DNA from 3 places in the Robertmurraya beringensis genome. Region 3 is predicted to be linked to each of the others. Evidence: riboswitches for the same ligand, from Rfam matches in the RefSeq annotation. Region 3 holds a riboswitch; each other region holds the start of a gene.

Region 1 (2,206 bases), on a different contig from region 3:
GAGCTGGCTTTAAACGATAGTAAGATTACGAGTAGAGAATCATTCTACTCGTATTTTTTTGTTTGTAAAAATGTAACTAACTCTTCAATGGATGTGAATTCATTGCGCTTGAGAATTAATTCTCTACCTAACGCTAATGATTTTTCCTTCGCTGCAATTCGTTCCTTTTCATCTGGAAGACCATCCAAGTCTGCTACATGGGCAAGACCGATTGTTCTTCTTATTAGTTCGCATCCAGCAAAACCAACTGCATCCTGAAAGTATTTTTGTAGAGTAGAAGAAAGGAAACCGTCAATACGAGCAAATGGTTCTAAATTGTCATGTTCCCATAGGATTGAAAATTGATTTTGATACACATTCCAAAATGTTCTTACCTGTGAGTATATCGAATCGGATTTTTCTTCGAAGGCAATTGCTTGGAACAATAAATTGGCAATGACTTGACCAATATCAAAACCTACAGGACCAAAGTATGCAAATTCTGGGTCAATTACTTTTGTTTCTTCCTTCGAAACAAATAAGCTGCCTGTATGAAGATCACCATGTAAAAGTGCTTCCGCTTCCGTTAAGAAGCTTTTTCTCAGTAAGGCTACCTGAAGTTTTAACTCTGTATCCTTCCATAGTTTTTCAACGGTTGAAGTGAGCTGTGGTTCAAAATCATTGGTCTCTGCATCAAAGTAAGGATCGGAGAAAATTAGGTCCTCAGTAATTTTACATAATTCTGGGTTGATAAATTTTCCAACAAGCTCTTTCTTTTGTCCCTTATCCACCCCGAACTCTGATGTGAAAAAGGTTGTATTGGCTAAGTATGTGCCAAGATGACTTGCAAGCAGGGGATATTCGTTTCCGTCAATTAACCCTTTTCTAGAGATAGTCAAATGTGATAAATCTTCCATAATCGTAATAGCTAATACTTCATTCGTATAATACACGTCAGGAACAAAGTCAGGAGCATGCTTTTTAAATAGTTTTAATGCTTCTGCTTCAATAGTGGCACGTTTTAAAGTGAGTGGCCATGACTCACCTACTACTTTTGCATATGGAAGAGCTTGTTTTATGATGATGCCTTTTCCATCTTGATCTTTAATATGAAAAACTAAATTTAAATTGCCATCTCCTATTTCTGTACACGATAGAGTACTATTTTCGGAGAATAAATTTCTCTCTTTTGCTAATAAGATGGCTGTTTCTTCTGTTAATGGTTGATAAGTTTCTTGTATTACTGTTGACATAATGATTATCCTCCTATTGCATAAAAAAACCTCTTTCTACTAGAAAGAGGTTTGAGGCTTTAGTCAACAAACCTCTTATCTACCAGAAAGGAAATTTCTTTCTGTTGGAATTAGCACCGTGCCTTACGGATTTATCCGGCGCTAAATTGATAGCGCCCCATTTCACAATGGAATTACGGTCGGTTGCTGGGCTTCATCGGGCCAAATCCCTCTGCCTACTCTTGATAAGAGATGTAATTTTCAGTTAATATTCACTGATCAGAATCATATCAGCATAGTGTTAAAGTTGTCAACAGTTTTTAATATAAGTCTGTCCGACGGTCTGAAAATATCGGAATCGTGTTGCGGACTTTCTTTACTTCTGCCAAATCGATTTGACCAGTTACAATAGATTCAAGTTCGTCTCCCTCAGCAATTACTTCTCCCCAAGGATTAATAATCAATGAATGCCCAGCAAACACATTGTCGGGATCTGAGCCTGAACGATTGCATGCTATGACAAAGCATTGATTTTCAATCGCTCTAGCAATTAATAAAGATCTCCAATGGTTCAATCGAGGGAGAGGCCACTCAGCAACAACAACGATAGTTTCCGCTCCTTCTGTCGTATGAGCACGAATCCATTCAGGAAAGCGAATATCATAGCATATGAATCCTGCAAATAAATTCTTGTCTAGAGCAAACATCCCGTTTGTACTGCCTGATTGAAGATGTTCATGCTCATTCATTAGCTTAAAAAGATGCGCTTTACTGTATGTGGAAACAAGTTCTCCTTCGTTACTAATAACCAGCATGGTGTTGTATACACCGTTATTTTCTTGAGAAGCAACAGATCCTCCAACTATGTGCACATGATGTTTTTTAGCTAATTTCTGCAAAAATTCAATGCTCTTTTTTGCTTCTAAGTCAGCAAGAACATCGAGGCGAGTTAAATCATAGCCTGTGGTCCATAGCTCTGGAAGAATGACTAAATC
Region 2 (2,206 bases), on a different contig from region 3:
TACTTCGCTTGTTCCAAAAGTATCAATAGAGATAGATACTGGATGTGCAACACCGATTGCATATGCAAGCTGTACTTCCACTTTATCTGCTAGGCCTGCAGCAACAAGATTCTTTGCTACATAACGAGCAGCATAAGCAGCTGAACGGTCAACCTTTGTAGGATCCTTACCAGAGAATGCGCCGCCACCGTGACGAGCATAACCACCGTACGTATCAACAATAATTTTACGTCCTGTTAATCCAGCGTCACCTTGTGGTCCACCGATTACGAAACGTCCAGTTGGGTTAATGAAATACTTTGTATTTTCATCAATTAACTCTTCTGGTACAACAGGATTAATAACATACTCTTTAAGATTTCGTTGAATTTGCTCCAATGTTACTTCAGGATGGTGCTGTGTTGAAATAACAATGGTATCAATACGAACTGGTTTATTATTTTCATCGTATTCAACTGTAACTTGAGTTTTACCATCAGGACGAAGGTAAGGTAGAATATCTTCCTTACGAACTTCAGTTAATCTTCGAGCTAGTTTATGTGCTAAAGAAATTGGAAGAGGCATAAGCTCTTTTGTTTCATTACAAGCAAAACCAAACATTAATCCTTGGTCTCCTGCTCCAATTGCATCAATTTCTTCATCAGACATGGATCCTTCACGTGCTTCTAGTGCTTGGTCTACTCCCATTGCAATATCAGCTGATTGCTCATCAATAGAAGTTAAAACCGCACATGTTTCAGAATCGAAACCATATTTTGCACGAGTGTACCCAATTTCCTTAATTGTTTCGCGAACAATCTTTGGAATATCTACGTATGTAGAGGTTGTAATTTCCCCAGCAACTAATACTAACCCTGTAGTTACTGACGTTTCAGCAGCAACACGAGCATTTGCGTCTTTTGCTAAAATAGCATCTAAAATTGAGTCTGAAATTTGGTCACTGATCTTATCCGGATGACCTTCTGTAACTGACTCGGATGTAAATAAACGACGTTTTTTTGACATCTCCTGACCTCCTATTTTATTTATACTTGAGAAAAAGGTATGCTTATCATATCAACATAAACAAAACCTTCCATTTGATACGGAACTCATTCCCTAAGTAGTATGAAATAAACATGCCATTTTTATTATGAAGGTTTGAAAAATTACCCACCGCAATAAAAACTTTATGCAAAATAAAAAACCTTCCCTGCTTGAGGAAAGGGTGATAGCAAAGTAATTTGCGCCTTTCGCTCTTATCGTTCAAGGACTAAAATCCTTGCCTCAGGTTAGCACCTTCTCTTTTATATTAATTACAGTTTATGTAATTAATTATTAAAGCAGGTTGCTGGGTTTCATAGGGCCTGTCCCTCCACCAGCTCGGGATAAGAGAGTATCCGTTCAATGTAGAATAATACCGTACTTCGTCAAATACTGTCAACATCTTTATGAAAAATAGTTGGTTCTTTCTTCAAATAATGAGCAACTAATATCTTCCCATTTCCATATTCCCAAGACCTTCCCATCTGGAAGAATAATATGAACACTTAGCATCATATAACGCAATTGTTCCCATTTGAATTTGTCCCTTCTATTAATAGTATAGACTATTGCCTGCGATCCATCCTTTTATGAAATAAAAAGGCTTAAAAATAGGTCGAATACGATGTTTTTTCTTGCACCCTCTAATATTTTTTCAAATAGTATAGACTAATTAAGTTAATGTGTTATACTAATTAAAAATAACAAATAAAGGTAGGTAGTCATCAGATGAACTCTGTCCGTATTTCTAACCAATTAAGTGAATTGTTAGCCTCTGGTCATGTGCATGTGCAACTATCTGTACCACAATTAGTTGAAAAGGTTCTTACTAGAAACGAAGGAGTCTTAACTTCGACAGGAGCAGTTCGAGCAACAACAGGAAAATATACTGGTCGGTCTCCTAAAGACAAATTCATCGTTGAAGAAGCTTCAACAAAGGACAAGATTGACTGGGGAACAGTTAACCAACCAATCTCTCCAGAAGTATTCGAACGTTTATATAATAAAGTACTAGGTTACTTGAAAGATAGAGATGAGCTGTTTGTTTTCAAAGGGTTTGCTGGTGCAGATAAGAAGCATCGCCTACCCATACAAGTGATAAATGAGTTCGCATGGCATAATCTATTTGCCCACCAGTTATTCATTAGACCAACAGCAGAAGAGCTTTTGACTCATGAAGAAC
Region 3 (2,206 bases):
ATGCTGTTTCATTCTAAGCGCTAAAGTCTTCATCCCACGAATAAGGAGCCAAGAGTCAAACGGACTTAAAACTGCTCCAATAGAGTTGTGGTGGAATCCAAGCTGTTCACAAACTTCTTTTCCTTTTCCAACGATCAAGCCAGCTAGCACATCATTATGCCCACCTAAGTATTTGGTAGCGCTATGAATGACAATGTCAGCTCCAAGCTCGATCGGTCTTTGAAGTAATGGAGTATAAAATGTATTGTCGACAATTAATAAAATATTATATTTTTTCGCTAGCTCAGCAACCGCTTGAATATCCGTTTCTTCCATCAATGGATTGGTTGGTGTTTCAATGAAGATAGCTTTTGTTTTCTCAGTAATGGCTTGTTCGATAATGCTTACGTCATGAGTTTGTACATACGTACTCGTAAGTCCCCATTTTTTAAAGCCTTGTTCTAAGATTCGATAGGTTCCACCGTATAAGTCCCTTGATACGATCCATTCATCACCAGATTCAAAGATTGCAAGAATCGTAGTGATAGCAGCCATTCCAGAACTACAGGCAAATCCTTGATCACCGCCTTCTAAATCAGCAATTGCCGCCTCTACAAGTTTTCTTGTTGGATTGCCTGTGCGAATATAATCAAAGCCTGTTGATTGGCCAATTCCTTCGTGTCGATAAGCTGTCGAAAAGTAAACAGGTGGATTTACTGTTCCCGTTTGAGTTTCACTTCTGTTCCCGATCTGCGCTACCTTAGTTTCATTTTTGTACATTCTAGTCTCTCCCAACATCCTAATAATAAAAAAAAGTCTTCTCTCTAAGAAGAAGACTTTGTTATCAACATGAGCCATTCTTCTTATCTTCCAAGTAAAATACTTGCTGGAATTAGCACCTTTTCAAAAAATTGATGGTTGCTGAGGCTTCATAGGGCCAGACCCTCGACCTCTCTTGATAAGAAATCAAAACATTTAATTTTTTCTAACTTTACTACAGTAAATTGCTAAGTGTCAATCTTTTTTACAAATTTACGACAATATTCTTCGCAATTTCCTAAAATTTACTATATGAATATTCAGAACATTTAATATATAATGGGTTTGAGAACAAAAAGTGGAGGGAAATTCATGCAAACGAAAAGCAGATGTCATCATCGGTATATGTTGAATGAAGACACCTTTTTTGTTACCGAAGATGGAATTGAATTATTTATTTTAGGTGAGAGTCTTCAAGGTTATTTTGTAGGTGGTCACGTGGATTTTCCTCTTGAAATGAGAGAAATAAATGAATCAGCTCAAAAGGAGAAACGACTCTCCAGTCAACCCCCGCAACAACTGTACTTAAATATGATCAATCAGTTATAGACGGGGAAACCCCGTCTTCTTTATTTTGTACAATACATAAAACCACCAGCTTATAGAAGCCGGTGGTTGTGTCCTACGATTTAATTGTCGGTTTTAAGTTTCTTTTCTCAATTTCCTTCTTCAAAAACTTCGCCCATTCTTTATTTTCACCTGACTTCAATGCATTCCGATACGAGACAACTAACATTTCATTACTCATAATCTTCATTTAAAAGCCTCCTTAAAATGGACTGAATTTTCTAGCTTTTTATAATTGTATCGGGTTTCAATCCATTTGAAAACCCAAAACTCCATATTTTTTGCCATAAAATTATTAATATTCTGTTACAGGATTTTCACGTAATGATTTTTTTCATGATAAAATATGGTAAATAGTTTGTATGATGGGGGAGAAGGATGGATACGATCACACTTTTTGTTTATGGAACTTTACGCAAACATGAAACGAATCACGGATTAATCAGGGAAGCTACGTGCATAGCTGAACAGGCATGGGTTAATGGTGAGCTTTTTGATACAGGTAACGGTTATCCTACTCTAGAACTAAATAATTCCGGTAAGGTGCATGGTGAGTTATATGAAGTTAGTAAAAATCTTTTACCTCTCCTTGACGCATTGGAGGATTTTGAAGAGGGGAGAGAGTCTAATTTGTATGACAGAACAAATGTTACTGTTCATACGGATAAAGGCACTAAAGGTGCGCTTGTGTATGTGAATGTGGATGAATCCAGCAAGAACGAAAAAATCACACATGGAGATTGGAAATTACATAGATTCATGGAAAATCCTCCTGAACAAGTATACTACTTTGCGTATGGATCATGTATGGATGATGAGCGATTCCGAAAGGCGGGCGTGG

What was found. A riboswitch is a leader RNA that binds a small molecule or an ion and turns the genes downstream of it on or off. The one in region 3 is predicted to bind S-adenosylmethionine.
Region 1: linked by a shared signal. The riboswitch ahead of mtnK (S-methyl-5-thioribose kinase) and the one ahead of ACFFHF_RS20100 (methionine biosynthesis PLP-dependent protein) in region 3 are both predicted to bind S-adenosylmethionine.
Region 2: linked by a shared signal. The riboswitch ahead of metK (methionine adenosyltransferase) and the one ahead of ACFFHF_RS20100 (methionine biosynthesis PLP-dependent protein) in region 3 are both predicted to bind S-adenosylmethionine.

Annotation. Positions count from the first base shown of each region.
Region 1 covers NZ_JBHLUU010000119.1:31,073-33,278, reverse strand. Annotated here, with positions in the region: gene ACFFHF_RS18930 (methylated-DNA--[protein]-cysteine S-methyltransferase) at 1-20, shown strand, start outside; gene mtnK (S-methyl-5-thioribose kinase) at 45-1,232, opposite strand; SAM riboswitch class I at 1,305-1,463, opposite strand; gene ACFFHF_RS18920 (carbon-nitrogen family hydrolase) at 1,532-2,206, opposite strand, start outside.
Region 2 covers NZ_JBHLUU010000009.1:35,460-37,665, reverse strand. Annotated here, with positions in the region: gene metK (methionine adenosyltransferase) at 1-1,005, opposite strand, end outside; SAM riboswitch class I at 1,236-1,374, opposite strand; gene pckA (phosphoenolpyruvate carboxykinase (ATP)) at 1,753-2,206, shown strand, end outside.
Region 3 covers NZ_JBHLUU010000122.1:39,079-41,284, forward strand. Annotated here, with positions in the region: gene ACFFHF_RS20100 (methionine biosynthesis PLP-dependent protein) at 1-759, opposite strand, end outside; SAM riboswitch class I at 840-944, opposite strand; gene ACFFHF_RS20105 (hypothetical protein) at 1,111-1,347, shown strand; gene sda (sporulation histidine kinase inhibitor Sda) at 1,421-1,555, opposite strand; gene ACFFHF_RS20115 (gamma-glutamylcyclotransferase) at 1,744-2,206, shown strand, end outside.